Regions from separate parts of the Blautia difficilis genome, predicted to be linked through region 2. Evidence: riboswitches for the same ligand, from Rfam matches in the RefSeq annotation. Region 2 holds a riboswitch; the other holds the start of a gene.

Region 1 (16,043 bases), on a different contig from region 2:
TTCACAATGAACTCTCCTGCTGCAGTGAACCTTCTCCAACGCCTGATTCACATGCTCAACCGTGCCCCGGATTTCCTCCGGCGATGCATCCTGGCTCTTGCTCATCACAATGCATCCCGCATCTGCCACCTCCGAAGCCAGAATGAAATCCGCCTCCTCTGACAGATCACGCTCCAGCTTCGAATCCACAATTGCGATCACGTTTCCGATCTCATACCAGCGGTTCAACGGCTCCTCATGAAGAATATCAAAGAACTCATCCACATCAAAAATCCCCGACGGCTCCACGATTACCCGGTCATAGCCGCACATACCCATAGCGATCAGCTTGGTCTTAAATCTCCTCCTGTGGCAGTCCTTATCACACCCACCCGAGATCATCTCCAACTCACAGTTGTCTCCCATCAGATCCTGAAGCAGCATCATATCCACATTCACAGCCCCGTAATCATTCTCCAGGATCCCAATATTATTACCGGCATCCATCAGATACTGCGCATACTTCCTAATAAACGTGGTCTTCCCTGAACCAAGGAAACCAGTGATCAAATCTACCTTTACCATTTGATGTCTCTCCTTTGCTGTATTATTTTACTGTTCTTATCTGTCAAATAAAACTTCTTCATTTATCATCCATGAACCACTGCGGTTATTCCCTTCTCTTACAAGAATCCCCCTCTGCTGCAACCTGCTCATAACACGTTTCACACTTCTTAACGATATCCCCATTTCTCTTTGAATCTGGCTTTGCGTCAGATATGGATTCTTCTTAACCCTGTCAAGAATTTCCGCTTCTTCCTGAGAAAGTATACCCGCTGATTTTTCAGAAAAAGAAAAACTTCTTCTGTCTGCCGCATACGGAATTGATGGCTCACAAACACGGTCTGCAGAAATGGTGCCAATGGTGCCACAACTGCTGTCACCATTGGCACCATTCCCATGATCCAGAGAATAGTTGTCATCCAACGGTACACTAATCTTAAACAGATTTCGAACCCCGGAACCAAGCTGCTCCAGGGATTCCCCTGCCTGACATCTTGTTATCAAATCATAGCATTATAAAACAGGAAATACAAGAGCCAGACTGCCTCAGGGAATACATTTAGGAGACAAAAAAGCACCCCGGAAATCTGCAAATCTGAAGTTTCCGGGATGCTCCTGTTTCACTTATTTTTTATGTCCTTTACTTATCTTTTCCGTCCTCTGCTTATCTATTCAGCCTTTCACTTATCTTTTCCGTCTTTTCAGATATACTGCTGCGCCTGCCAGTATTGCCGCTGTGGCAAACAATCCCAGGAACCATCCAACCGGTGTGGTATCTCCTGTCTTTACCGGTGAACTTCCGGATATGCCGCCGGAACTTGAACCCGGTGTGTCACTGCCAGGAGTAGTACTCGGAGCAGGTGTCGGTGTCGGAGTTGTTGAGATCACAGTATTGGTGATGGTGATAGTCTTCTCATCATCTTCCGGCTGGAACACAACATTGCCCTCGCCGCCTACCTCAAATCCAAAGGTACTCTTATCTACAGGATTGCCGTCCTCATCAGACTCATAAACACGGTAGGTATGAACCTTATCCAACTCCTCCTCATCCAGGATCTGGAAATTCACTGCCACACGGTCATTCTGTGTCAGCTCAGTAGTGATAACCGTAGTCTCCTCACCGGTATCCGGATCCACCTCCTTCACTGTAGCATAGAAAGTATCCTCTGTGGTGATCTGCTGGCCATCCTTTATTACATTCTTCTGGATCCACAGATTTCGCTCCAGATAGAAGCCATCCGGCAGATCCGTATATACATTATCTACCACCACTGCCTGATCCTTGTAGGCATTGGTGAAATTCAGAGCCGTGCCATCTGTACCGTTGACAGCAATAAAGCAGCTTACCTCCTTGCCATTCTCATCCTGAAAAGCATCTCCCACCGGTATGGGGTTTCCCTCTGCATCCGTCTCGCGGATATAATAGGTGCCCTCAGGCAGATCTGTGAAATCCACGGTACCACTGCTCTGTCCCTGGATGCGGATTGCCTTTACCTCACCATAAGGAACTGTAGCCGCCTCATCCTGGAAAAGTCTTACATAGTAAGTAGCATCCGGTGCACTGATAGGCTTTTCGTTCAGGTCCTTATCCAGTGTGCACAGCTTCTTGGTCACTGTCAGTCTGCTTTTTTCCAGCTTGCGGTCTGCCTTTGGAAAAGCCTTCACATCATATTCCAGGGTCTTGCCATCTGCACTGTAGGGTACAGAGAGAAGCATGGCGGAAACTGTACAGATCTCTGTCTCACCGGTCTGTACCAGGAGATATACTCCCTTTGGCAGAGCCTGAAAACTCACCTGGCCATTGGCGTCTGTGGATGCCGTATAGGAAACCACCCCCGCCGAAGCCACAGCCTGGGATAAAGCTGCTGCAGCCTTCTGGGAATCTGCTGCTGTCCTTAGATTATTCAGATCTACACCTGTGGCTGACAGACTGGGAGACAGATGGAACTGCACAATCGGCTGAGTATCCATGGTTCCTACCTGGTACAAAGCCAGCGGCACCTGTGCCATAGGAACCTGTTTGCCATTCTCTGTCACAGTGAGAGTCATTGTCAGATTTCCGCTTGCAGGCTCAGAATCCGCTGCCCCAGCCTGGACAGCCAGCCCCATAAGGACCATACACATTACCCCAAGAGCAATGAAAACTCTCAGCCCTCTTCCCTTTTTCACCTTTTTCTCCATATACCATCAGCCTCCGTTATCTCTGTTGATTTCTATGCTTTCTGCGGCGTCTCACCGCGAAAATTATGATAAACAATACCACTACACCGGCCACAGCCCCTGCGATCACCGGCCTGATATCTGTCTTTGATTTCGATACTTCCTTCTGCTCCTGCACCTTGGTCTCCACATATTTTACCCGGTGTCCCCTTACCAACAGACGGTGGGTATTGATCCCATAGGGAGTACAGGTTACCAGGGTACACAGATCCTTGCCCTCCTGGATCTCCAGATCGGACATTTCCTCAGGCAGAACCACCTTGATCTGATCCACCTCATAGGCCAGCTTATGACCCAGAATATTCAGGATAAAGGTATCACCCTCCTCCATCTGATCCAGATCCGTAAAAAGCCTGGCGCTGGGTAGCCCCCTGTGCCCGGAAAGCACACAGTGCGAGCTCTTGCCGCCCACAGGGAGAGAACTTCCTTCCAGATGACCGATGGCAATCTGCAGAGCCCCCTCATCTGTCCCATGATAAATGGGAAGGGAACAGTCAATCTTCGGAACTTCTATATAACCCATAATACCAGTACCGGACACATCTAAAAGACTTTCATACTTTTTCTTATCCTTTTTGGACAGTTTCCAGTGATCGGCTTTCTTCAAAAGCTCTTTGTTGTATTTCCTGGCAGCCTTCAGCATTTCCTTGTTGCTGGAATCATCCAGCTTCTCCACCTGCTCTGTATAAGTAGCAATGGCCCTGGACTGATGGGCCTGATTCCACAGGTTACTCACTGTAGGATACAGCAGAAAGGAAAGCCCTGCCACAAACACAACCACAATCAAAAGCGTCATCAGACGCGACATCCACTTTTTCTTCATTTCCTCTATCTCTTCCTGCGTCTGCCGCCAAATGCCACATAAATCAGCAAAAGTACCAGCACAGGAACTGCAATACACATAGCTACAATTCTGTTATCCACCTGCATGGCATCCGCTGTGACACGGACAGCCTCTGCCTCCTCCTGGTTGGCAACTCTGTGGCCCCTCACCAGCAGGCGGTGGGTATTGATTCCATAGGGAGTACAGGTTACCAGAGTACACAGGTCCTTGCCCTCCTCAACTTTCAGATCGTCCACCTCATCGGGCAGGACAATACGGATCTGGTCAACCTCATAGGTAAGGGTCTGATCCAGAGTACGGATCATAAAGATATCTCCCTCCTCCAGCTTATCCAGGTTGGAAAAAAGCTTGGCACTGGGCAGTCCTCTGTGTCCGGAAAGAACACAATGGGTATTCAGCCCGCCTACAGGCAGGGAGCTTCCCTCAATATGACCCACAGCAATCTGCAGTACACCTTCATCTGTACCATGATAAATAGGCAGGGAGCATTTGATCTTGGGGATCTCAATATAACTCATGATCCCGGTGCCGGACACGTCCAGCAGCTCATTATACTCCTCTTTCTCCTCATCCTTCAGGCCCAGACCATGTCTGGACTGAAACAGCTTCTGGTTATAGCTGACCGCTGCATCCCACAGCTTCTCGTAATCCTGTTCATCCATGTTCTCCACCGAGTCCGCATAGGTAGCAATGGCCTGGGACTGATGCAGGGAATTCCAGTAGTCACTGACTGTCGGATATAACAGCACGGAGACACCCACGAAAAAAACAACGATTAATGCAATTGTGGAAAAATCTTTTTTCTTCATGTGTATCTCCCTGTTGTCATAATATTATCTCCGAAGGAACAGGAAACACTTCCTGCTCCCCGGAGGGTGTTACATCTTAATGTTTAACTCTCTTTTCAAGAATGCCAGCGGCATTCCTAAAAATAGGTTTCTTATTTATCTGCATTCATACGTTTCTTAGTAACAAGCAGAACACCAGCACCAAGAACAAGAACTACACCAACGATGTAGAAGATTGTTGTACCGATACCACCGGTGGATGGAAGGAGGGAACCGGATTTGTTCACAATCTGTCCGATAACAGCTCCATCATTTTCACCCTCAACACTTCCAGTAAATATATCACCTCCCAGAAGATTTCTAAGCTGCGGATTATCGGCCAAAATATCATGTTCTGCAGTTACAGTGAATTCAATAGGAGCCATCGTATTATAACCCTTTGGAGTTACGACTTCGACAATCTTATAGTCGCCATCATCGATTCCTTTAAATTCAAACTTTGTCATATCTTTCTGATCGTCTGTCTGTTCATATGTGCCGTCTGCATTCTTAGAGGCTCCGATAATACCTACAGAATTATAGTTATTCGGGGCAGTCTTAGATGAATCTTTCTTCAAAAGTTCGAAAGCAGCACCTTTAAGAGGAGTTTTCTTCTCATCTACTTTATTAGCAACTACTTTATAGGTAAATACAATATTTTTATCATCGGGTGTTTTACCAAGCGAACCACCTTCACCTGTGTTATTTGGGTTATTGCTATATTCAAGATACGATGTATTTGGGTTACCTTTACTACCAATATTAGCATCATCACCAAGAATTGCATAATAATTTACATAAACCTTTGTACCAGTCACTCCACCAAGTATTTTAACATCATTAATTGTAACTGTAAAACTCTTACTGTCCGTACTCTTCTCCAATATATAGTCGTTGGTATCTAATTTTTTTTCACCCACGAAAACGGTAAGAGCATGACTTGAATCATCGCCCTCTGCGACTGGATCAAGTGTTAAATTTTCCATTGTATCGTAAAACACTAACTTGTAAGTATCATAGTTTGTTAAATCACCCAATGTAGCTGTAAGCTGATATGGAATATGATCCCCAATATCATAATCTGCAGAATCCTGCCACTCTGTCAAGCCACCTACAGAATCATTGACATCTTTCACTTTTTTAATCAAAGTTGTTTTACTTGTTTTATTTTCAACTGTTACATCGCCCGCTGCATTAACCTTCAACAGAGAAAGGTTCAGTGCATCATCTACTCCACCAGACACGACCGTGGTATCTTTAATTAAATAATATCCAGCTTCAGGTAATGTAGCTACTCCTTCTGTTTTACCAGTTGTTTTAGTACTTGTTAAATAATTAGCAACCAGTTTTGCAAACTTATTTGCTTCTTCCGACTTATTTTGAAATCCTGCCACAACCTTAACAACATCGGCAGCAACCTCACAATTAGAAAAATCCGCAAATTTTCCAGTACCATTCAACTCCTTTAAAGCCTTTAATAACCTAACAGAATCTACGCCCTCTCCCCAAGTAATATTAGAAAGTTTCTTTCCATCTAAATCGCCTTTAAAAATCTGGTAAGCCTCAAAAGTATGTTTACTAAGATCCACATTATTTGTAGGTGCTATAACCGTAGAAGTTGTTGTATTAGTGTCATCTGCAAATGCTGGCATACTCATAGCTGGCACCATAGCCATTGCCAATACCATTGGTAATATTTTCTTAGAAAATTTCATAACTTTCCCTCTCTTTTCTTCTTATTAAATATTTTTCTTGTTCCCGGCGAAGCAGATGTTTGTATCTGCTTCGCCGTTTATTTTAATCGAACTGCTGCCTTGTCTCCTGTTCGATTAAATTTATTTGCTGAATACGTCTCGGCGCATCTTTTTCGCCGGATTGGAGAGGCTTAATTTCTCCTCCCTTCTCTGCGTTTCCGCCTCATCACGTATCCACACATCAATGAACCTGCCATTAAGACCAGACCCATTGCTGTAAACCTGTTGGTTCCGATTCCTCCGGTTTCGGGGAGGATGTAGGATTTTTCTCGTTCTTTATTTGTAATTACTATTTCGCTTTTACCTACTTCCACTCCATCATTATTTGTATAACTTACATCATAACCATCTGAACCAGAAACTTCCTGTACTGTATAATCCCATTTTTCACCATCATCAGAATTTGCTTCCACATTATTCCATGTATATGACCAGTTATTTGTTGAAGATAAACTTACTTCAGCGCCTACTTTCTCTCGCGAACTCCAGATTTTATCTTTCTGGTAGGTCACCACAGGTATTCCTGACGATGCTCCCACATAATAGCTACATTCAATATTCAGTTCGTCAGTAACTTTATCACCAGGAATCGTTATAACAGGATAACCTCTATCAGCATTATCTTTGATATCTATCGCGCATCCCTCTGGAATTTTCCATAAGCCTAACTCACTAGAATTCCATTCCTGAGGCCACAATATTTTTATACCTGTATCTCTTTTTACATAAATGGTATCTGTATACTTCAAATTATTGTCATGACTTGAAAAATATTTAATTGTCACCTTATGAGCATTGGAACTATTGACCATTTTAGATCGATACAATTGTACCTTGATTGTAGTTCCATCCGTTTTATTAACAATAGTACCATCTTGATTCTGCCAAACCTTTCGTACGCTGACACCGGCAAACTTATTTGAAACCGTCATGTTTACTGCTTTTCCATCATCATAATAATATACGTTTTCATTAATTCCGTTTAAAGGCGCAGCAGATGTAAAATCATTCTCTTTTTTGTCTCTTAGGAATACAAAATAATATGGTTTATTACTTATCTGATATCCGATGGGAGCCTCTGTCTCGGTTAGTCTATATACTGTATTTGTCTGCAATAATGTATCATCAAGTATACCTGACATACCCGTATCAGTATCAAACTTCAAATATCCATCTGCCCCTGTTGTATAAACTGTCATTCCATTTTCTGTAGATTTAGATGCCTGACAACCAGTGTTTATAGTAATATCTGCATTTTCCCAGTTCTGGGATGTGTCATCATATGCTTCCAATGTAAACTTCGCACCTGACAACCTGATTGAATAATCATCCTCATCTACTTTATAGATTGTCACATTACCCTGATCTACACTGGCAGAGGCTGAATTTTTCTGCACCTCTGTTGATGTAGATACTGAATATCCGCCCTCGAGATTGGCACTGTTTTTAACCTTAATAGTATTGTCAGCAATTGTTCCCCTGTCAAAGGTATATGTATATACCAATACACAAGCCAACTCGTCAGGAACCGTTACTGTCAGTACAGGAGTATTCGGATTACTGTCATCATACTTTACTTTGTATTTGGATCGATCCAGCAAATTCCCTAAGTGCCCTTCAACCGAATGATCATATGTGTATAACTTCAGACTATCCAACTCCAGATAAGCCTTTATACCATCTTTTTCAAATGTCAGTTTATCTACAAGCTCAACTTCATCTTTTCCCGGTATCAGATCTTTGGCTGTCGGATTGATAATAACGCTATAATCCACAATATCCGAATACACTGTTTTTCCGTCTTTATTCGTAGATGTTCTCTGCGTTCCCTTTTTCTCAACTTTCTCTGCCTCGTCCTTCTCCACCAAAGTACTCGTACTGGTAGTTACATCTCCCCATGAAACAGAGTTTCCATATACCTTTTTTACAGTACCAGGAGTATTCCATGCAGAGTCATCTGAAATCTTCACTCTGTAGGTAATCAGAAAGCCATCATGATTTTTATTGGCGTTACATTTATATCCTGGTTTTATCTCTATTTTCAGCTTTTGTTTTCCCTCAGAATCAGAGCTGATACTGACAATTGGTTTCTCTTCTCCTGATAAATCGTAAATATGATTACCATCCCAACATGTGTATCTTGAATTCCATGCATCAAAATAAAATTTTGTGTCAACGGAATCCACATCGTAGGACATACTCTTATCAGAAAGCTCGTCATTTATAACTATGTCACCATTTTTATCATTAGCTGGACGTACAAATAGACGATAGTATAAATATCCATCTATATCATCATAATTTACTGCAAAGCTTGTTCCTCCGTAGGTTATATTTCCATAACTGTCCTTGACACCAACCTGTTTTACCAGCTTTGATGGTTTTTTATAACTATGACTGTCCTCGCTTTCCTTTCCGGCATATTCCCCCTTATTGCGGAATGTCCATTCCCCTCCCTCAGACATTTGGCTGTAATCTATATGTGTATAGTACTTCATGCTGACAGAAGTTGCATCAACCTTATCCGCTGAGTTCTTCGATGATATCTTAACAGTAAAATATTTTACCTTTTGTGTTGAATCATTAGATGATATCTCATTTCCATCTTTTTCAGTATAAAATGCAAATGTTACATTGTATTTAGACTGAATATCTGCCCACCTATATTCTGCTCCTGCCTTGGTTTTGAGTAACAATTCTTTTTCCAGCTCTGTCTTCAACTCACTTGCAATACCATAATGTGTATTAGTAGCACTAACTTCGTTACCCTGCTTATCAGTTGTCGACAAAATTGTATCTGAATATGTAATCTCATTACCTACGTCTTCAGGAAGAGACAGTTCACTATACCATTGATACTTCGTACCAGTCCCATCGCTTATATCAGCAGACCATTTTTTTGTTATACCTGACTGACGTGGCGAAACAGAAACAGTACCTGAAGCTGTATATGTTTTTCCATCCTTTCCAATCTCAGCAGTATTACTTACCGCCTGTGTCTGTCCTGCTCCTACCGTAGGTGCCGTTGTGGTATAAGTAATCGTATATTTCTGCTTTCCGGCATCCGACGGAAAAGTAGCTGTTATAGTTCTGGTTTCACTATTATACTGTGGATTAATATTACATACCGGAGTGACAGAAATATCTGATATTCCGTTCGAAAGCGTCACTCCCTCAGGTAAAATGTCCTTAAAAGAATAACCTGCCATATCTGCCACTGCATCTTTATTCAATGTTACCGTCCATGTAATCTTATTTATGTTCTGATCATAATATCCTGTCTTCTCAATCATTACACCTGGAATTGTAACAGTCTTGCTATCCCAGGATGATTTATTTCCAGTCGTTTGGGCACCAGCACTGTTGGAAATACTTCCTCCACCTTTCTGCGAATTTTCTGTCACATCAGCTGTATAACTGACAATATATTTCTCACCGCTTCCTAAAGGTTCAAGGTCACTATACGTAAATTTAGTATCTTCGTCTGTAAATACAGGTGACATATTAACATCTGTTTTCTGTCCATTAGCATCTATTTTTACAATCTTAAACGAATTTTTCCTGTAGCTTCCAACCGCTGTATTGTTATAACGATTAAAACTGTCTTCAATTTTAATTAAATCACTTCCTGTTCCAGCCTCACTTGAAACTGTAATCGTATAATCTATTGATTTATAGTCTGCACTCAGCTTAGCTTCCTTCTTAGTTGTCAGATCATATTGCGATTTATCCTTCTCAATGATAATTTCCTTATCAGATCCCGGGAATACAATCTTCTCTTCATTCTGATTTCCAAGACGATTGGCAATTCCCTCGAACTGGAACTTACCTGTGAAACTTTCATTAGGATTGAATTTACTCTGATCAAGAGTAATCACAACTTCTCCACTTTTTTCTATCGTATATGAACCAACTTCAACACCTTTCTGAGTAACAGGTCCGCTTAACGACTCTGAAAGTGCAATATTGGCAGGTAACTGATAAATAAGTTCATATTTTCCGTCTGGCAGACCACCATTTACAGAGTAGCTGATATCTACCAGAACCTTGTCCCCATCCTTTAATGTATCAGTACCTGATAAATCCGACCAATTTCCATTAGAAAGCTTCTTCAAGTTGATATTCGTAATATAATCATCCAGTTTTACACTTGTGCTACTATCCGCATTGGCAGCCAGAACAAATGACTCATTCGATTGCACTGTCAGTTCATCTTCTTCGATATCATCAAACATAATTGGTTCTGCAGATAATTTTTCATCTGTATTTTGTACTGCGATATCCTGTTCAACAATACACCAGTTTATTTTTTCTTCTTTTATTATATCTGAATCCTGATCCGGTGTCTCTGTCGGAATCGGGGTTACCTCCGGTGTCTCGGTCACTTCCGGTGTAGGAGTTACTTCTATATTATTAGCAGTATCATCCTTCTTACCATCATCTTCCTTAACATCCTCATCCTGAGTTTTATTCTCATCCGCCTTATCTACTGCATCATCTGCTTTGTTCTCCGGCTCCTGAGTCGGTTCTTCGGTAACTTCCGGTGTTGCCTCTGGCTCCTGAGTCGGCTGGGCTTCCGGTGTTACTTCCGCTTCTTTGGTCGGCTCCGGTGTCGGGGTTGCCATTGCCGGATTCTCCGGGATGGAGACGTAGCCTTTGATATTATCGCTTCCTATGTTATAGGTGTTGTTTCTGACTGCTTTGTCGGCGTCGCCTACGATGGCGGTCAGGGTGCTGTCATCAGCGGAGGTTACGATTCCGGCGTGGTCGGCGCTGCTGTCCAGGTCTGTATCCAGCAGGAGCAGGTCACCGGTCTTTGGTGTGTAGCCATCCGGATTTGTGCAATTCCATGCGCTGCAATCACTGTTCTGTGGAACTGCACTTGTGGGTACTTCTGCGTAGCTCAGACAGAAGTCTGCGAACTGGGCGGACCAGTTGTCCCGGTATGGGTCGTTTGCCCATGCACCGTAGCGGGTGTAGCCGTGGATGGTCTGTCCGTCCTCTGCCACTGCGTAGTTAGCTGTGCTCTCTGTGTAACCGGTCTGGGTCTGGGCGATGGCTGCCAGGTCCGCACCCCAGTTACCTGTAAGTGTCACACTGCTTACTGTGTTCTGCCATACATCTCCATTCTCTACGTCTGCATTAGGATTGGAGTAGCAGGCAAGGGTATGGGTGTGTTCCTCTTTGCCGCAAATCAGCTCTTTTTTATAGCATTCTGCTGTGTGGCGGTGGCCAACGTTTTCCTGCTGGCCACAGATCAGCTCTTTCTTTTTCTCATAACATTCTGCTGTGTGGTGGTGAGCACCTTCGCCCTCCTCCATACCGCAGATCAGCTTTTTCTCTGTGGTATAGCAACCTTCAAACTCACTATGTACATGGCCCTCTTCTGTATTTGTGCAAGTCGGAACCTGTTCTTCTGTATAACAGGCATCTGTGTGCTGATGTCCATCGGATTCTGGAGTCTGACAGACCAGAGCGTCTACTTCCCTGTAACAGTCGTCCGTATGATGGTGGACTCCCTCTCCCTCCTCCTTGCCGCAGATCAGCTTCTCCTCATAGCAGTCCTCTGTGTGGGTATGCTCCTCCTTACCGCAGTAGGTGTCCGCCTCGGCGGTCAGTGCCGGGAGGATCAATGCATAGACAGTACAAAAAACCACCAGACAGGCAAGAATATTTACTATCTTCTGCCAGCGTTTACGCCTGCGATTCTGTAATTTATGCTTTGCCGCTTCCCGCAACAATAATTTTTTCATATTGACATCTCTCCTTATCCCCGGCGCTGATTATTTCACAGTGCCAAATGATTTCAAAGGCCAAAGCCTGAATACGATTTTCCCTACGATCTGCTCCTCTGCCACGCAGCCTACGGAAGTGTTACGGCTGTCTATGGAAGTGGATCTGTGGTCTCCCATAACGAAGTATCTGCCGTCCGGCACCTGATATGGAAGCTTGATGTTGCAGTCACCCAGGGCTTTCTCTGTCAGATAGGGCTCATCCAGAAGTTCGCCATCCACGGTGACATTTCCCTTCTTATCTATATCTACCCAGCTTCCGGGACCTGCGATCATTCGCTTTACCAATATCTTGTTATTGTAGTAAAAGGCGATCACATCTCCCTGGGTGAAATCGGCTCCTTTTACGGAAACTACGATCTGTCCCTCCTGGATAGTGGGGTACATGGAACTGCCGTAGATCTGAAGTACCGGGAGCAGGAGTACGGCGATCAGGACTGCCGTTGCTGCCACGGTAATCAGGGTTCCAAGAGTGTTTCTCAGTACCCGGTGGTATCTGTGTCTGTATTTTGTTCTGTTTAATTCCGCCTCCAGCTGGGTTACTGTAGGCATGGATGTGATTTCTTTGCTGGTCTTTTTCCTCATTCCTGAATGCCTTCATTCTCCTGACTGTCTGTGGGTTTTGTATCTGTATGGCCGGGGGCCTGCTGCCGGATGTTCTCCAGGTACTGGTCTGCGGCTGCCTGTGCTGCCTCAAATACCCGGTTGATCCGAAGTGCGGCTTCTGCGATGGATCCGGCTTCCTCTGTCATGATCCTTCGTTCCTCCAGCTGCTGTCTGGCTTCTGCCAGCTCCTGCTGCAGGCGCTCTACTTCTTTGCTCTGTTCCAGAAGCATTTCCAGTAAATCGGTACGGCTCAGACGCCTTAATTCTTTGTCAGTCATACTTATGCTCCTTATTTCTGATACAGCAATCTGCTGTGTTTTTGACAAATAAAAAAGCTGCAATCATTCTCTATCGTTAGTGAATAATTGCAGCCGAACTATCTCTCTGTAACTCTTATGTGGTCAATGCCGGGGGATGTATCCTGTGGGTATCGCTCCTCCCTGCCTGCCGTTCAAGAGACTCCTAGCTTTGCGTCCCTGGCTTGCACCAGGTTTGCTTTTTTTCTGTATTTGTATTTAGTATGATAATACGCTAAAAACGATTTGTCAATATTATCAGAATATTTTGGTTCAGGTTCATGCAAAGTCGAAATTGTTTCGTTTGAAATCCTTATTTTTTGTGAAATATTACAATGAAGGTCATGCTATATTTTATGCGGATGGTTGTAGATTATGACATAATATTGGTATCTATCTATTGTATCTTTCCATTTTTTATTATCTCTTCCATATAAATTTTTAAATATCATTGGCATACAAAAAGAGCCCCCTGACCAGACAGGCATTGCCTTCACAGTCAGGGGGTTTTGTAATTTTGCCGATGCTTTATGACAGCTCCAGCTTACCTGTATATAATTGATAGTAGGTGCCGTGCTGGCGGATCAGGTCTTCGTGGTCGCCGCGCTCTATGATCTTGCCGTGATCCAGTACAATGATGGCATTGCTGTTGCGGATGGTGGAAAGTCTGTGGGCAATGACAAATACAGTTCTGCCCTTCATCAAGTTATCCATTCCCTTCTGTACGATGCTCTCTGTACGGGTATCGATACTGGAGGTTGCTTCATCCAGGATCAGTACCGGCGGGTTGGCTACTGCTGCTCTGGCAATGGACAGAAGCTGTCTCTGTCCCTGGGACAGTTCTTCGCCGTCTCCGCTTAACATGGTATCATAGCCCTTGGGAAGCATTTTGATGAACTGGTCTGCGTGAGCCAGTCTTGCTGCCTCATATACTTCCTCATCTGTGGCATCCAGTTTTCCGTAGCGGATATTTTCCCGGATGGTTCCTGTGAACAGGTGGGTATCCTGAAGTACGATTCCCAGTGAATGTCTCAGGTCATCTTTCTTGATCTTGGTAATATTGATTCCGTCATAGCGGATCTTACCCTCCTGAATATCGTAGAAACGGTTGATCAGGTTGGTGATGGTTGTTTTTCCTGCACCTGTGGAGCCTACGAAGGCAAGCTTCTGGCCAGGCTTTGCAAAGAGACTGATATCCTGAAGGATTACTTTATCCGGGTTATAGCCAAAGGTTACATCCTCGAAGCGGACATCTCCGGTAAGTTCTGTATAGGTTACAGAGCCGTCAGCGGAATGGGGATGTTTCCATGCCCACATGCCGGTTCTTTCTTTGCATTCTGTAATATTGCCCTGAGCATCTTTTTTCGCATTAACAAGCTCTACATAACCTTCATCTTCTTCCGGTTTCTCATCGATCAGGTTGAAGATTCGCTCTGCACCTGCCAGCGCCATGACAATGGCATTGAACTGCTGTGCCACCTGCATGAAGGGCTGGGTAAAGCTCTTTGTGAACTGCAGATAGGAAGCCATAACACCCAGAGTGATGCCGCCTACTCCTGCTACAGAGAGAAGTCCTCCCAGAACTGCTGTGAGCACGAACTGCAGGTTACCGATATTTCCGATGACAGGACCCATCATGTTGGCATATTTGTTGGCACTGGCTGAGCTTTCAAAGAGAGCTTCGTTCAGACGGTCAAATTCCTGTTCGGATTTTGCTTCATGGTTGAAGACTTTAACTACTTTCTGGCCATTCATGCGCTCTTCCACAAATCCGGTCACATCTGCCAGAGATACCTGCTGTTTGATGAAATATTTACCACTGTTTGCCCCGATCTTACCGGTGACTGCCAGCATAATAAAGATAACAGCCACAGCCAGAATGGTCAGCAGGGGGCTGAGCATCAGCATGGAAATAAAGGTTACGATAATAGTAAACAGTGCCATCAGTCCCTGGGGGATTGCCTGGCTGATCATCTGTCTCAGCGTATCCGTATCATTGGTGTAGAGACTCATGATGGAGCCATTGGTATTCTGGTCGAAGTAACGGATAGGCAGAGTCTGCATGTGTTCAAACATATCGTCACGGATACGCTTGAGTACGCCCTGTCCGATGAATACCATCATTCTGCTGTAAATAAAGGTTGCGATTACACCTACTGCGAAGATGCAGCCCAGAACTGCCATAGCCTTGTACAGCTCTGCATAATTGGGGTCTGTCTGTCCGATCAGCGGGATAATATAATCATCCAGCAGATATTTCAGGGACAGGGATACGGAAATGCTGGCTACTGCACTGAGAAAGATGCAGACAAATACCAGTATCAGCCGCAGCTTATAGGTTTCGGTTATATATTTCAGAAGTCTTTTGGCAGTTTTGATGGTGTTCTGGTCTACTTTTTTCTTCTTATTCATCTTCTCCGCCTCCTTTGACCTGTGATTCATATACTTCTCTGTAAATCTCATTTGTTTTCAGTAATTCTTCGGAGGTTCCTACTCCTGCGATCTTACCGTCATCCAGTACAATGATCTGATCTGCATCTTCAATAGAAGAAACTCGCTGTGCAATGATCAGCTTGGTGGTATCCGGGATTTCCTCGCGGAAGGCCTTACGGATCAGGGCATCTGTCCTGGTATCTACCGCACTGGTGGAATCATCCAGGATCAGGATCTTTGGCTTCTTCAGCAGGGCTCTGGCAATACACAGACGCTGCTTCTGTCCGCCGGATACGTTGTTTCCGCCCTGGACGATCATAGTGTTGTAGCCATCCGGAAATTCATTGACGAATCCGTCTGCCTGTGCCAGGCGGCAGACTCTCTGAACCTCCTGGTCACTGGCATGTTCATCACCCCAGCGGATATTTTCATAAATGCTGCCTGAGAAAAGCACGTTCTTCTGGAGAACCATGGATACCTGGTCACGGAGCGCTTCCAGATTGTACTTGCGCACATCAACGCCTCCTACCTTTACACTTCCCCCTGTAACATCATAGAGTCTGGGGATCATCTGCACCAGGGTAGACTTGGCGCTTCCGGTACCACCGATGATTCCTACGGTCTGGCCGGATTTAATATGAAGGTTAATATCCTTTAGGGAAAGGTTGCCACCTTCTCCTCCGTAGCTGAAGTCCACATGTTCAAAGTCTATGGAGCCGTCTGCCACA
Region 2 (16,043 bases):
GATGATCAGAAGCATAAAATCTGGTGGGGGGGGGTACCGAACCGCAGGTCATTGAACAGTGACAAATGGATTTGATGCGGCAGTCAATTTTATTAAACCAGGAGGTTGACAAGGAGATGTATAGAGAAATATATTTGACAGACAGACAGGAGATTTAATATGATTTCGAGAGCAAAGAAATATGTAGCAGTATTACTGGCTTTTGTATGCGTGTGTATGATATTTTCTCCCCAGACTGCATATGCAGCCGAGGACAGTTCGCAGCATGAAACTGTCAAAGTCGGTTTCTTTGCCATGGATGGTTATCATGTGATGGATGAAGAAGGCAACCGCAGCGGGTATGGCTATGATTTTCTTCGGCTGATGGCCCGTTATTGGGATGTAGATTACGAATATGTCGGATATGATAAGAGCTGGGATGATATGCAGCAGATGCTTGAAAATGGCGAGATTGATATGGTAACATCTCCCCGCAAAACACCGGAAAGAGAAGAAAAGTTTGATTTTTCACGTCCGATCGGAACCAATAATGGGATTCTGACCGTCCGCAGTGACAACAGCACGATTGTGGATGGCAATTACAGTACTTACAACGGTATGCGTGTGGCACTTTTGAACGGAAGCACACGAGATAAAGAGTTTGCGGATTTTGCAGGCAATAAAGGATTTACATATGATCCATTTTATTTTGATACGACAGCAGAGATGGAGGAAGCTCTTCAGAGCGGAAATGTTGATGCTATTGCTGCCACTTCTATGAGAAAAACAAACAATGAGCGTATCGTGGATAAATTTGACAGCAGCGATTTCTATGTCATTGTTAAAAAAGGTAATACAGAATTGCTGAATGAGATCAATTATGCAATCGACCAGATGAATGCAGTTGAGGGTGACTGGAAAACGACACTTTCTAATAAAAATTATGAAAGCATAGAAACTAAGAATCTGGAATATACGGAGAAAGAAAAAAGTATTATTTCACAGTATTCCAAGGACAACCCGCTGCATGTTCTGTGTGATCCGACCCGTTATCCATATTCTTATAATGAAAATGGTGAGATGAAGGGTATTATCCCGGATTACTTCCGGAAAATTGCAGACTATGCCGGGATTTCCTATGAGTTTCTTACACCTGCCACCAGAGATGAGTATATTGCTTATCAGAAAAATAAGGAAACCACAGATATGAGCATCGATGCGCGCCTGGAAACAGATAACTATGCTGAGACGAAAAAATGGGGGATTACTGCACCTTTCATTACGATGCAACTGGCAAGGGTGACACGGCGTGACTTTGATGGAAAAATTAATGTTGTTGCTACTGTTGACCAGACAGCATCTAATTCAATTGAAGATGCAATGGCACCCGGTGCAGAAAAACTGATGTGCAGTACCCGACAGGAAATGATGGAAGCTGTCCGTGAGGGTAAAGTAGATGCTGCCTTCGTCTACTATTACATGGCACAGGCGTTTGTGAACAGTGACACTACGGGCACCATGACATATACTCTGCTGGAACAGCCTACATTCACCTACCGCATGGTAATTTCATCAACTGAGAACCATGCGCTGGCTGGTATTCTGACGAAAGCAATGTATGCCATGCCCCAAAATCTTGTTGAAGATCTTGCAGTACAGTATACCACATACAAAGCAACAGAGCTGACATTAGTTGACTGGATACGTCTGCATCCTGTTGTTACTGTTTGGGTTCTTCTTATTTTTGGATGGCTGCTGACTACTATGGCTGTGACAATGGGGCGTCTCAGTGCAAGAAAAAAAGCTCAGAAGGCGGCCCAGGAGAAAGCTGAGAAAATGGCGGAATTGGCAGAGCATGCACAGGCTGCAGACAAGGCAAAAACAGCATTTCTGTCACATATGTCCCATGATATGAGGACACCGATGAATGCAATCATAGGATTTGCCGGTATTGCAATGAAAAACAATCCGTCAGACAAAGTGAAAAATTGTCTGGAAAAGATTGACGAAAGCTCAGAGCATTTACTGTCGCTGATCAATGATATATTAGATCTGACCCGCATCGAAAGTGGAAAAGTGAATTACAATCCGGTACCGGCGGATGTGAAAAACATTACAGATTCTGCATTGGATATTACAAAAGGTTTTCTTACGAACAGGGATATCAACTTTAAGATTCAGCGTGAAGAAGCAAAGATTCCAAATGTACTTGTGGATCCTGCACGCCTGCGTGATGTGCTGGTCAATATTCTGAGCAATGCCGTGAAATTCACTCCGGATGGAGGGACGATTACATTTGAAGCCCGGTGTCAGGAAAAGGGCGGGGATGGATATATAAATATGCGTTACCGCATTTCGGATACTGGTATTGGCATGAGTGAGGAATTTACAAAAGAAGTTTTTGAGGAATTTGCACAGGAAGATTCCGGTGTGAGAACGCAGTACCATGGAGTTGGACTGGGGATGGCTATCGTAAAGAAGTATGTAGATATGATGGGTGGAACCATTTCCGTGCAGAGTAAAAAGCATGAGGGAACCACATTTACTGTGGATATTCCTTTGGAAATTACAGATAAGGAATGTAATAAGTCAGACACAGGTATTTCTGAAAAGGTGAATCTTACAGGTGTGAATGTCCTTCTTGCAGAGGATAATGAACTAAATGCAGAGATTGCTGCCGTGCAGTTGGAAGAGTTCGGGATGAATGTAGAAAGAGCTGTGGATGGAAAGAATGCTGTTGAGATTTTCAGAAATCATCCGAAAGGTACATTTGATGTAATCCTGATGGATGTCATGATGCCTGAAATGAATGGTTATGAAGCGACAAAAGCAATCAGGGCAATGAATGACAGACCGGATGGAAAAAACATTCCTATTATAGCAATGACAGCTAATTCATTTGCAGAAGATGTTCAGGCATCACTGGATGCAGGAATGAACGCACATTTGTCAAAGCCGATTGTGATTGATGAAGTTATAAAAACGATTATAAGGTATGTATATAATTGATTAGCAGAGGTTCATGAATTAGTGGAATACAATTGACAGGAGGACTAAAATATGACAATGCGAGAGTTATATACAGTTAAAACAGACATTGGAAAAAGTACCAGAAGTATATGAGATGACGATTGAAAGAATAAAGAAGGGACTGTAGCATTAAGTGATGCGACATAACTTTCTGTCTTGGATCAAGTGCTTGGAACATCATAAAAAACGAGTGGATAAAGGTAATAAAAAATATGGATAAAAGACAAAAAATCCTGATTGTAGATGATTCAAAATTAAACAGGGACATATTGAAGGAGATTCTTGGAGATGCTTATAACTATCTGGAAGCTGAAAATGGTAATCAGGCAATCCAGATGATAGGAGAAAATATTGGAATTGATCTGATGCTTTTGGATATCAATATGCCACAGATGAATGGTTTTGAAGTCTTGAAAATAGTGAAAAGAAGCCAGTGTATTGCTGAAACTCCTGTAATCATGATATCTTCTGAAGATGCTGTTGATACTATGCGTAAAGCATATGAGCTGGGAATCACAGATTATATCACACGACCGTTTGATTCTGTGATTGTAAAGAAAAGAGTTCAGAATACTTTGGGCCTCTATATGAACCAAAAGCATCTGATAAATGTGGTTTATAATCAGGTTTACGAAAAAGAAGAAAATAATAATATCATGATCCGGATTATGAGTAATATATTGGGATCCCGTAACAGCGAGAGCAGAGAACACATCCTGCATATTAAAACAGCAACGGAGATGATGCTGAGACAACTGGTAAAAGTAACAGATGCTTATCCTTTGACAGAGGCAGATATTGCTTTGATTACAACTGTTTCTTCCCTTCATGATATTGGTAAGATTCGTATTCCGGAAGGAATATTGAATAAACCAGGCAGACTTACAGATGAAGAATTTAAGATTATGAAAACCCATAGTGAGCTTGGTGCAGCTATAATTAAGGATATGGACTTTCCGCAAAATCATCCACTGGTACATACCGCATGGGAAATCTGCAGGTGGCACCATGAAAGATGGGACGGAAAGGGCTATCCGGATGGCTTAAAAGGTGAAGAAATACCAATCTCCGCGCAGGTGGTATCGATTGTTGATGTTTATGATGCACTCACCAGTGAAAGGTGTTACAAGAAAGCATTTGATCATGATACAGCGATTCAAATGATCCTGGATGGGCAATGCGGTCAGTTTAATCCCATCCTCCTTAAGTGTTTGAAAGAACTGAGTACTCAGCTTTCAAAAATGCTTGGTAAAGAGATGGATGATAATAAATATTATCATGAAGCACAGAGACTTTCGAATGAAATACTCAGTGATAAATCCTTACCGAACCAGATTTATACACAGAGTCTTGTCAAGGTCATGCAGGAGAAAATTGATTTCTTTAAATCGAACAGTGGCATAAATTCGATTGATTACAATGCAAGTTCGGGCCAATTAACTATAATAAATGAAAAACAGAAGATAATATACCAGAGAGATGATTCGGGAATTGATGTATTCAAAGTGTTTGAAGTGAGTGAAGAAGATATTCAAAATATCATAGATTTGTTGGAACAGACCTCGATAAAGAATAAAGAAATTTCATTACAGATAAAAGCAAGGCTTGAAAACAAAAGACAAATGTATAATCTGAAACTGCACACATTGTGGACTCCATTAAAAAAAGATGGCTATATTGGAATTATTGGATATTTTGATACTGTAAAATAGAAAAATGCAAATTTAGGATAATGAGCTAAATCTGGAAATTGCAAAAATGCTGCTGGAAGATGAAAAGATGGTTGTGACTACGGCAGAAAATGGCGAGGAGGCTGTGGATATTGTTTCCCAGTCAGTTCCGGGCAGATTTGATTTTATTTTTATGGATATTATGATGCCGGTAATGGATGGATTAGAAGCAACCAGACAGATAAGGACATTGAACCGTAAAGATACAAAAGAGATACCAATCCATGAGAGAAGAAGAATCCTCTGTTATGTGGCGGTATTATAGCAATCCTCTAAAATAATGCATCTTAATCCAGCCCATCAGAGTGTGAAATCCTGCTGAACTGTCTTAAATGCATTATTTACGAGGATTGCTATAGATTACTACATCTGCACAAAAAATTAAGCTGAAGGATACAGGGTTGAGGAATATGAAACAGTTAATAATACCAGACAAGGTACAAAAAGAGATGCTGACAGATTTTATGATCATGGGGAAAACCAGGGGACTGATCGGTGGATATTGTGAGAATGAGTTTCCGGTTTACTATGCCAATGAAGAAATGGCACGGATGCTTGGTTACGATGCAGTGGAAGAAATGGTTGAAGCAATTGACGGAAAAGTGATTAATACGATTCATCCCGATGACAGAGAACAGGTCATAAAGGATATCGGGGATGAGTATTATGAGGGATTAACCTATGAGACCACATATCGTATGCCGCGAAAAGACGGCTCCTGGTTCTGGACGGTTGATAAAGGAAAAGTCATACGGACAGAGGATGGGAAACTGGCTATTATCAGTGTCTGCCAAGATATGACATCTTTCGTGGAACGGCATAAGAAACTGGAAGACAGCAACAAGATTCTGAACGAACGTAACCGGATATTATCAGCTTTATCCAGAGATTATCCAACGATACTTTTGTGCGATTTAAAGCAGGATACATTTGAAGTTGTAAAAGGGGATACCTTTACGCACAATGACCCTGAAGAAAAGCAAAAGTTAGTTCGTGGAAGTAACTGCTATTCAGAGAGAGTCCGGTATTTTTTTGAAAATATCCTGATTAAAGATTCTGCTCCGGGGTATCTGGAAAAACTTTTGCCGGAGTATCTTATGGAAGAACTAAAAGAGAAGGACAGTATAGAGATTTATTATAAGACCATACCAAATGGGAGTGGTTCCAGACATTTTTTGGCAAACGCAGTACGTTTATCCAATGAGGAAGATCATTTTAAGATCATCCTCGGTTTCCGTTCTGTAGATGAAATCATTAAAAAAGAACAGGAGATAGAGCTTCAAAGAGAGATCATCGAAGGTCTTGGAAAAGAATATTTTTCTGTTCTGGCAGTAGAACTGGATAAAGATCGGGTATTTTCTTATCGCGAGTCTGAAGAAAATGGAAAGATTATTTCAGATTTTTGCAGAAAATGTGATAACAGATGGTCAAAAATAATTCCTTCTTATGCCGAGACGATGGTATCTAATAACACTAACGGAGAATTTGAAAAGCAGCTGGGTCTGGAAACTCTGCGTTCACAGGAAGAGGATTATTCCATGACATACGAGTTTAAGTCGGAAACGGAGATCAATTATCATCAGGTAAGAGTGACATACGTAAAGAAAAAAGACGGAGCAAGGGTGGCTGTAGTCGGAACAAGAAATATTGACAGTCTCATAAAAAAAGAGCGTATGCAGGAGGAAAAGCTGAAAAAAGCATATGCTGCCGCAGAAAATGCAAATAAAGCTAAAACGGAATTTCTGAATAATATGTCCCATGACATCCGTACGCCAATGAATGTGATCCTGGGATATAACCAGCTGATGAAACCGCTGCTGACAGAACCGAAGCAACTGGATTATCAGAAAAAAATTGAACAATCCGGGAAACTGCTATTGTCCATCATCAATAATGTACTTGATATGGCCCGGATTGAAAGCGGCAAGATGAAAGTAGATGAAAATTATGAAATTGTCGGCGAGGTAGTAGACGAAATCATAAGTACATTTGCATCTGAAGCGGAAGAAAGAGGAATTCATCTAAGTGCCAGCATGCAGGTTACACATAGAAATATCCTGTGTGACAGTACGAAAATCAGGGAAATCTATGTGAATCTTGTCAGTAATGCTATGAAATATACGCCCAGAGGTGGGAATGTAACGATCACAGTAGAAGAATTGCCATGTGAAAAAGAAGGATATGTAAAGGTAAAAGTTGAGATAAAAGATACCGGTATTGGCATGAGCAAAGAATATCTTCCAACGTTATTTGAACCATTCAGCCGTGAACATAATACAACCACTGGAAAAGTCGGAGGAACCGGTCTTGGAATGCCAATCGTGAAGCGAATGGTCGATCTGATGGGCGGCAGTATTGAAGTGGAAAGCGAACTGGGAAAAGGGACCGTATTTACGTTTACGCTGATGCATAAAATAGCTGACCAAAAATATTACAATGAGAAGACAGAAACAGCAGATGAATCTGATATGGGAGAAAACCTGCGCGGAAAGCATGTTCTGCTGGCGGAGGATAATGATCTGAATGCGGAAATTGCAGTGACGATTCTGGAAGAAACTGGGATTATTATCGAGCGTGTGGAAGATGGAATTCAGTGCGTGAACAAGGTAGCGCAGATGTCACCGGGAACTTATGATCTGATACTTATGGATATCCAGATGCCAAATATGGATGGCTATCAGGCAGCACAGTGTATCCGGCATTTAAATGATAAGACGAAGGCAGAAATCCCGATCATTGCCATGACAGCAAATGCCTTTGCAGAAGACAGGAAAAGAGCATTTGATGCCGGCATGAATGGACACATTGCAAAACCCATTGATATTGAGAAAATGGAAGCGGTCATTCTTTCTGTATTGGAAAAACAGGAAAGCTTACAGAATGGGAAGAACAACAGCATAAATGGATAATAAATATGTATTTCTATTTCCTGTTCTATTCAGGCATTTTTCATTGAAATTGCAATCACCTGGACATCTATTGCAGTATCGGTTGCGGGAATAATGACAGATAAAAAATAAGATTCGGTAGGCTTTTTTGCGTTTTTTATTCAGGCTTCTTGATATTATCATTATTCCTTTCGCTTTTGGACACTCACAGGGTTCGAAATTAACTGTGGGTGTCTTTTTTTTCGCTGCTGCTTTGTGATAGCTGGCTTTTTTCGTCTCAAAAACAGTTATCTTTGAATCAGTTATAATAATTTTATAAAATTCACCATATTACCGCTGGATAGTTCTATGTCAAATTGCACATTATAACAAATAGAACAGGAGGCATGCTTATGACATTGGAACAGGTTGTATTGACAATGATTAATGACAAGATGCTGGATCATGGACGGATTTCCCCAAAACTGCACGGTAATATCCAGAAAGATATTGTAACTCTGAGTACATCCAATACTGCAAAATTCTTCTGCGAAGGTTACGAAAAGTAAGAAGTAGCGAAGCGGATTGCGAATGTCCGCTTTACATAATATATAAAACAGGTGTAAGACATGGCAAATACGAAAAAAAGATGGACAGCCGATGAAATCGAAATATTAAGAAAGTACTATCCCACAGAAGGAGATCAGGTCTGTGAAAGATTATCCGGAAGAACTGCAAAAAGTTGCAGGGTCCAGGCATCAAAAATGGAAATATCCAAAAACATTTCTTCTTCAGCAATCGTACAGAATGATGTTAAATATGTCAGATTATGGACAGAAGCAGAGGATAAAATACTGAGGGAGTATTATGCTGTGGAGGGCAGTAAGGTACGTTATCGCTTAAATCAGAGATCTGCAGAATCCTGCAGAGGAAGAGCTGCTGCATTAGGACTTACTTATTCCGGGGCAAACAGAAAATGGAGCAGCAGCGAAGATGAAATTCTGAGGAATTATTATCCGACAGAAGGTGCTGAAGTTCAGAAAAGACTGGAGGGAAGATCCAAAGAGGCATGTAGTAAAAGAGCTGCCAAATTAGGTCTCTGCATACAGGGAAGAAAAGAATGGACTGCAGAAGAAGATGAAATTATAAGAACATATTACAAAGCGGAAGGCAGGAAAGTAGCAGAACGATTGGAAGGGAGAACTCTGACTGCCTGTCAGTCCAGAGCTAAGTACTTAAATGTCAGATCAGAGAATAACAGACTTCCGTGGACACAGGAAGAGGATGCGATCATTACCCGATATTATGAAGAAAAAGGTGCCGGATATGTGCATACTCTCATGCCTGAAAGATCTCTTCAGGCATGCAAATACAGAGCAATGATTCTGGGATTAAGCAGGAAAACCATTGATCCATGGACAAAAGCCGAAGAGAAGATATTGAAGAAATACTACCCGGTTGAGGGCGGCAATGTTTATAAACGTCTGAATAACCGTACCAGAAATGCCTGCATCAGCAAGGCCGCCCAATTACATCTGCAATATGGACTGCCTATGTATAAAGGACCTGTATTGGATGAATGGATCATACTGGCAGTGAAACAGGGGATCACAAAAGTAAGGCAATCTATGACATATAGTGAGATAACCTTTAAACCCGGAAAACTCCCTGAACTGCATCTGACACTGGAATGTGATGAAACCGGGAAATTCAGGGTTTATGAGGATTCTGTTCTTTTGGATGAAAAAGAATATGACAGACAGCAGATTGAGAATCTTGCGGATACAATGGGGCTTCAGATAGAAAGAAACAAAATTACTTTAGACAGCAGCGAAAAAGAGATAGAAGACGATATTTTCAGACTGATAGCAGGATGTTACCTGATTTATTTCCTGCATTTTTATGAAAGCAAAGAAAACAGACGATAGAATGCACGATTATTTTTACTGTGTGATTCTGAGATACCTCTATAGTCTCAAACCTTTAATATCTTTAATGCGTGATAAAATTATATTGCAGCTGCAGCTGATAATGCCGGGCAGTGTATCAATGACATTGTGCAGGAACTGTTCCATTTCATCACCTGAGGAAGCAACTGCATGTACATGAAGCTTGTCTCTTCCTGTGACACGGTAAATCTGAGTAACTGTATCATTTTTGTACAATATATCTGTTACCTGCGACAGGTACTCCGGTTTTGTTTCAATTTCAAAATAGCATGATACAGCCCCACTGATTTTTTGCGGATTAATAATTGTTGTATATTCTTCGATTACGCCTCTTTTCTCCAAAGCCTGGATACGGGCTTTTACTGCCACTCTGGAAATACCGGTTTCTTCACCAATATCAGAGTAGGAGATACGTGCATTTTCTATAAGCAGCCGGATAATTTTCTGATCCATTTCATCTAAACCGTCCAGATACATAAGTTCCCTCCTGTAAAATAATATAAAATAATATCCGTCTGGTAGCAGATTTTCTTAAATATCATATCATTTATATTACTAAAAGTAAACAGCTGCTTGACTTATTTACTGTAACTGCATATAATTGTTGCGTAACGAAATCTAAAACTTACGTTTTGAAAATGCGATTGTGATTTCGGATAAAAAGCAGAAATTTATGGAGGAAAATGAGAATGTCAAAAGATGAATATTTAATCACAGATGCCCCTCTTAAAGCACTGACTGTTTTTGCAATGCCGATGATTCTCGGAAGTTTTTTTCAACAAGTATATAATATGGCGGATTCTATCATTGTTGGTCAGTTTGTGGGATCCTCTGCACTTGCGGCAGTTGGAGCCTGTGCAGCTTTGACGAATGTTTTTATCTGTGTAGCATTGGGTGCCGGTGTAGGAGCCGGTGTACTTGTGAGCCGCTATTTTGGAGCCCAAAATTATAGCAAAATGAAAACAATTGTGTCAACATCATTGATTAGTTTTCTGATTCTGAGTATACTTCTGGGGTTTTTGGGCTTTGGCTTTTCTCATTTTATGATGAGCTTATTACAAACACCTGCTGACATACTGGATGAAGCAGTACTGTATCTGCGTGTTTATTTTGTGGGATTTCCCTTTCTGTTTATGTACAATATCCTTTCAACAATGTTCAACTCCATCGGTGAATCTAAGATTCCGCTGGGGCTTTTGATATTTTCTTCTGTTTTGAATATTGTTATGGATCTTTGGATGGTGGCTGGTTTAGGGCTGGGGGTGTTCGGTGCTGCCCTCGCAACTCTCATTGCGCAGGGAATTTCCGCAGTGTTTTCGCTTTTGATTTTCTTTAGCCGGATGCGTCGATATAAAAGCCGTTTCAACTGGTTTGACAGGCAGGAGTTACATTCCATGCTTCGGATTGCAGTACCATCGGTTCTTCAGCAGTCTACAGTGTCGATTGGTATGATGATCGTACAGGCAGTTGTAAATCCATTCGGTACACAGGCACTGGCAGGTTATGCGGCAACCATGAGAGTAGAGAATGTTTTTTCACTGATATTTGTATCCATTGGCAATGCGGTTTCGCCCTATGTTTCCCAGAATCTTGGAGCAAAGAAAATTGAACGTATCAAAAAAGGATACCATGCTGCACTGGTGTTGGACCTGTGTTTCGCAGTCCTTGCTTTCATAGTCATTGAAACACTGCACACCCCAATTTCTTCCTTATTCCTTGGAAAAGATGGAACTGCTCTGGCATATCAGGTGTCCGGGGATTATATGAAATGGCTGGGATATTTCTTTATTTTTATGGGTATTAAGATGGCAACAGATGGAGTTCTCCGTGGGCTTGGAATCATGCGCCCGTTTCTTATTGCCAATATGGTAAACCTTGCAATACGTCTGTCAGTGGCTTTGATCTTTGCGCCGCGTTACGGGATTGCATTTGTCTGGCTTGCTGTACCGGCCGGCTGGCTTGCGAATTTTCTGATCTCCTATGGGGCACTTAGAAAATCATGGCCGGTTGATGAAGAAGTTCCATCCCGGTAATAATCCCGGTAAGAGGTATATTTTCTTATAGACATGATATAGTATGAGTGCTATAATAAAAAAAGATTTTTTTATGGCATTTATTGGTAAACCGGTTGAAAAGTCGGGACACAAAGCCAGAAGGAGCTAAAGTCAGACTGAAATCTGGCCATGCCAGCCGGTTGCATCATGCCTCAGTAATAATAAAAGGTAAATGTTAAATGGTATTATGGAAAAAGTTCCTGTAAAATTTTTTACAAGGAACTTTTTTTTGCTTCAAGCGGATATTCATAACCTCCGCAGTGGATTTACCTGATTTGGTTTAAGGGACAATAGAAAAGAACAGCAGGAATGGAGACAAGATGAAAGGAAAAAAAGTGATTGCAGGCATTCTGCTTGTGGGAATTATAGCGGCATCCCTGGCAGGGTGCAAAAACACAAATACCACTAAAAAAGAAAGAGAAAAGCCCGTTATCACCCTGGGCAGTGACAGTTATCCGCCATACAATTATCTGAATGAAGATGGAATCCCCACAGGAATTGATGTGGAACTGGCTACAGAAGCTTTCAGAAGAATGGGATATCAGGTGGAGGTTGTCCAGATCAACTGGGAGAAGAAAAAAGAGCTGGTAGAAAGCGGAGAGATTGACTGTATTATGGGCTGCTTTTCCATGGAAGGACGCCTTGACGATTACCGCTGGGCAGGGCCCTACATAGCAAGCCGCCAGGTAGTTGCTGTAAATGAGAGCAGTGATATCTATAAACTAAGTGACCTGGAGGGAAAGAACCTTGCCGTCCAGTCCACAACCAAACCGGAGGGCATCTTTCTGAACCGGACAGATGAGAGAATCCCCAAACTGGGCAATCTGATCAGTCTTGGGCACAGGGAACTGATCTATACCTTTCTGGGGAAAGGATATGTGGATGCAGTTGCTGCACATGAGGAATCCATTGTCCAGTACATGAAAGATTATGACGCAAGCTTCCGTATCCTGGAAGAGCCACTGATGGTCGTCGGGATAGGTGTTGCTTTTGCAAAAGAGGATGACAGGGGAATCTGTGAGCAGATGGATCAGACGCTGGAAGAAATGCGTCAGGATGGCACCTCCCTGAAAATTATTAAAAAATATCTGGATGATCCCCAGAAGTATCTGGAGGTGGATGATCTTGGATATTAAGAGAAAGAAAAAAGAAAAACGAATCCAGCTGTTCGGTGGTCTGATTGGAATCTGTGTGGCATTAGTTTCTCTGTTTTATTTCTTTCATGCGGAGAAAGCGGAAGCAGAGAAAAGAATGGTAGAGATTGTAAATTATGTCAAAGTGCAGTGTTCCACCTACACCCATTATAATGAATCTTCGGAATCCAAAAGTCTCCTCCGTGCGATTGAAAGTGCCAGACAGATGAGTACGAATATCGATATGGAAATAGAAAACGGCGGTCATCTGAGCCAGGAGTTCCTAAAAGAAAATCTTCAGACTCTCTGGGTGGATGGTATCCTTGTGCTGGATGCAGTTGGAAAGACGGACTGCGAATACAGCATGGATGAGTCTCTGACCGGTGAGATTACGGCATATCTGCAAAAGGACATTATCATGGATTTTGCCGGATATGAAGAAAGATCTTATTCGGAACGGTTTACCAGGGAAGACGGATCCTATATTGATATTGCAGCCTGTGCCAGAAAAGATGCACCGGGTATTGTGGCAATCTACTATTACACACCTCCTGAATTTGCCAGAAACTATACACTGACGATACAAGGGCTTTTAAATGGTTATAGTATCCAGAAAGATGGAACGGTTATTGTTGCAGACGATGGGATTGTTGTTGCCAGCAATGATGAGAGTCTGCTGGGGCAGAATACAGCCGACAACGAAGTTGTTCAGGCAATGAAAAAGCATACAGACAGTCAGCATATCTATCATTTGAGGAAGGAAGGAACCGGATGTTATGGAATCATGCTTAAGCAGCGTGATTATTATATCTACGCATATCTTCCGGATACAGAAGTATTCCGTAACCTGCCGCTAAGTGTAACAGCTGTCGTTTTTCTTTATTTACTCATATTCGGTATATTCTGCTTCTGGGGATACAGAGCGGATCTGGCACACCGGAAACATGAACAGGAAAAAGATGAAAAATATAAAGCAGAACTTCTGAGAGCAGCAAAAAAAGCAGAAGCAGCCAATGAGGCAAAAACCGAGTTTCTACAGCGAATGAGCCATGATATCCGGACACCGATCAATGGAATCTGCGGCATGATCGATGTGGCAGACCATTATGCAGAGGATATGAAGAAACAGACGGAATGCAGGGCAAAGATCAAAGAGGCATCCCATCTGTTGTTGGAACTGATAAACGAGGTTCTGGACATGAGCAAACTGGAGTCAGATGAAGTGATTCTGGAAGAAATCCCATTTAATCTGAACAGTATTTCTGAGGAAATACTGGGTGTGATTGAACAGATGGCTGCAGAGCAGAATATCCGGATCCTTTGGGAAGAAAAAGAAGTTACACACTGGAATCTTATCGGAAGTCCGGTGCATGTGAAGCGGATCCTGATGAATATTCTGTCCAATGCGGTGAAATATAACAAAGAAAACGGATATGTCTATATCAGCTGTCGGGAAATCCCATCGGAACAGACAGCAATGACCACATTGGAATTTGTCTGCAGAGATACCGGAATTGGAATGACAGAGGCATTCCAGAAACGCATTTTTGAACCATTTGCACAGGAACATGCAGGAAGCCGCACAAAATTCGCCGGAACAGGACTGGGAATGCCAATCACAAAAAAACTGGTAGAGAAAATGGGCGGAACCATTTCCTTTGAAAGTAAAGAAGGCACAGGGACTACATTTGTGATCCGGATTCCATTCCGGATTGACACAGATAGGAAGGACAGGACTGAAACGGAAGAAAAAACGGAAACATCTATCCAGGGGCTCCATGTTCTTCTGACAGAGGATAATGAGCTGAATATGGAGATTGCAGAATTTGTGCTTCAGAATGAAGGCACTGTGGTGACCAAAGCATGGAATGGGCAGGAGGCTGTTGACATATTCAGAAAAAGCAGTTCTGGAGAATTTGATGTCATTCTTATGGATATTATGATGCCTGTCATGAATGGATATGAAGCAGCAAAGATGATCCGCTCTCTGGACAGAGAGGATGCAAAAGTGATACCGATCATTGCAATGACAGCAAATGCGTTCATTGAGGACAGAATGAGAGCAAAGGAAGCGGGAATGGATGAACATATTGCCAAGCCTGTTGATAGGAAATTATTAGTAAAAGTAATCAATGAGTTAGTAAAACACAATCAGAGGGAGCAGTTATAATGAAAAAGAAAAAATGGAACAGGTTAGTTTCTGTACTTTTGGTGATGGTGACGGTTATGTCACTTCTGTCTGGCTGTGGCGGGAAAAGTGCGGAAAAAGAAGATGCAGAAACCATCACCGTGTATTTATGGACTACAAAGCTGTATGAAAAATATGCGCCATACATCCAGGAACAGCTTTCGGATATCAACGTTGAATTTGTAGTAGGCAATAATGATCTGGATTTCTATCGTTTTCTAAATGAAAATGGCGGATTGCCGGATATTATAACCTGCTGCAGGTTTTCCCTGCATGATGCAAGTCCTCTGAAAGACAGTCTGATGGATCTTTCCACAACCAATGCTGCAGGTGCTGTCTATGATACATACCTTAACAGTTTCAGAAATCAGGATGGCAGCGTAAACTGGCTTCCTGTGTGTGCAGATGCCCATGGCTTTGTAGTAAACAAAGATCTTTTTGAAAAGTATGATATTCCTCTTCCAACGGATTATGAAAGCTTCATTTCTGCCTGCCAGGCATTTGATGAGGTGGGTATCCGTGGGTTTACTGCAGACTATTACTATGATTATACCTGTATGGAAACACTGCAGGGTCTGTCTGCATCAGAGCTGTCTTCTGTGGATGGACGTAAGTGGCGTACCATCTACAGTGACCCTGATAATACAAAGAGAGAAGGTCTGGACAGTACCGTCTGGCCGGAGGCTTTTGAACGTATGGAGCAGTTTATTCAGGATACAGGGCTGAGCCAGGATGATCTGGATATGAATTATGATGATGTGGTTGAGATGTACAAAAGTGGTAAGCTTGCCATGTATTTCGGCAGTTCTGCCGGTGTAAAAATGTTCCAGGATCAGGGCATTAACACAACATTCCTGCCATTCTTTCAGCAGAACGGCGAAAAGTGGCTGATGACTACACCATATTTCCAGATAGCTTTAAACCGTGACCTGACAAAGGATGAAACACGTCGGCAGAAAGCAATGAAGGTACTGAGCACAATGCTTTCAGAGGATGCGCAGAACCGGATCATTTATGATGGGCAGGATCTGTTAAGCTATAGCCAGGATGTGGATTTCCGGCTTACGGAATATCTGAAGGATGTGAAACCTGTGATTGAAGAAAACCATATGT

The links. Region 2 has a riboswitch for cyclic di-GMP ahead of H8Z82_RS03225 (substrate-binding periplasmic protein). Riboswitches for the same ligand answer to the same signal wherever they lie in the genome.
Region 1: it holds a riboswitch for cyclic di-GMP, as region 2 does, so the genes downstream of both, H8Z82_RS00550 (hypothetical protein) here and H8Z82_RS03225 (substrate-binding periplasmic protein) in region 2, are expected to answer to the same signal.

Annotation. Positions count from the first base shown of each region.
Region 1 is NZ_JACOQG010000001.1:124,833-140,875, reverse strand. Features, by position in the region: gene H8Z82_RS00590 (GTP-binding protein) at 1-564, opposite strand, end outside; gene H8Z82_RS00585 (winged helix-turn-helix transcriptional regulator) at 601-1,047, opposite strand; gene H8Z82_RS00580 (pilin N-terminal domain-containing protein) at 1,228-2,724, opposite strand; gene H8Z82_RS00575 (class C sortase) at 2,741-3,586, opposite strand; gene H8Z82_RS00570 (class C sortase) at 3,592-4,416, opposite strand; gene H8Z82_RS00565 (SpaA isopeptide-forming pilin-related protein) at 4,548-6,149, opposite strand; gene H8Z82_RS00560 (SpaA isopeptide-forming pilin-related protein) at 6,320-11,941, opposite strand; gene lepB (signal peptidase I) at 11,972-12,565, opposite strand; gene H8Z82_RS00550 (hypothetical protein) at 12,562-12,864, opposite strand; cyclic di-GMP riboswitch class I at 13,010-13,093, opposite strand; gene H8Z82_RS00545 (ABC transporter ATP-binding protein) at 13,411-15,294, opposite strand; gene H8Z82_RS00540 (ABC transporter ATP-binding protein) at 15,287-16,043, opposite strand, start outside.
Region 2 is NZ_JACOQG010000003.1:47,370-63,412, reverse strand. Features, by position in the region: gene H8Z82_RS03270 (ATP-binding protein) at 1-55, shown strand, start outside; gene H8Z82_RS03265 (transporter substrate-binding domain-containing protein) at 160-2,988, shown strand; gene H8Z82_RS03260 (HD domain-containing phosphohydrolase) at 3,222-4,721, shown strand; partial or broken gene H8Z82_RS03255 (response regulator) at 4,750-5,004, shown strand; gene H8Z82_RS03250 (hybrid sensor histidine kinase/response regulator) at 5,150-7,648, shown strand; gene H8Z82_RS03245 (hypothetical protein) at 8,020-8,175, shown strand; gene H8Z82_RS03240 (SANT/Myb-like DNA-binding domain-containing protein) at 8,236-9,534, shown strand; gene H8Z82_RS03235 (Lrp/AsnC family transcriptional regulator) at 9,574-10,032, opposite strand; gene H8Z82_RS03230 (MATE family efflux transporter) at 10,245-11,588, shown strand; cyclic di-GMP riboswitch class I at 11,664-11,757, shown strand; gene H8Z82_RS03225 (substrate-binding periplasmic protein) at 11,930-12,745, shown strand; gene H8Z82_RS03220 (ATP-binding response regulator) at 12,729-14,912, shown strand; gene H8Z82_RS03215 (ABC transporter substrate-binding protein) at 14,912-16,043, shown strand, end outside.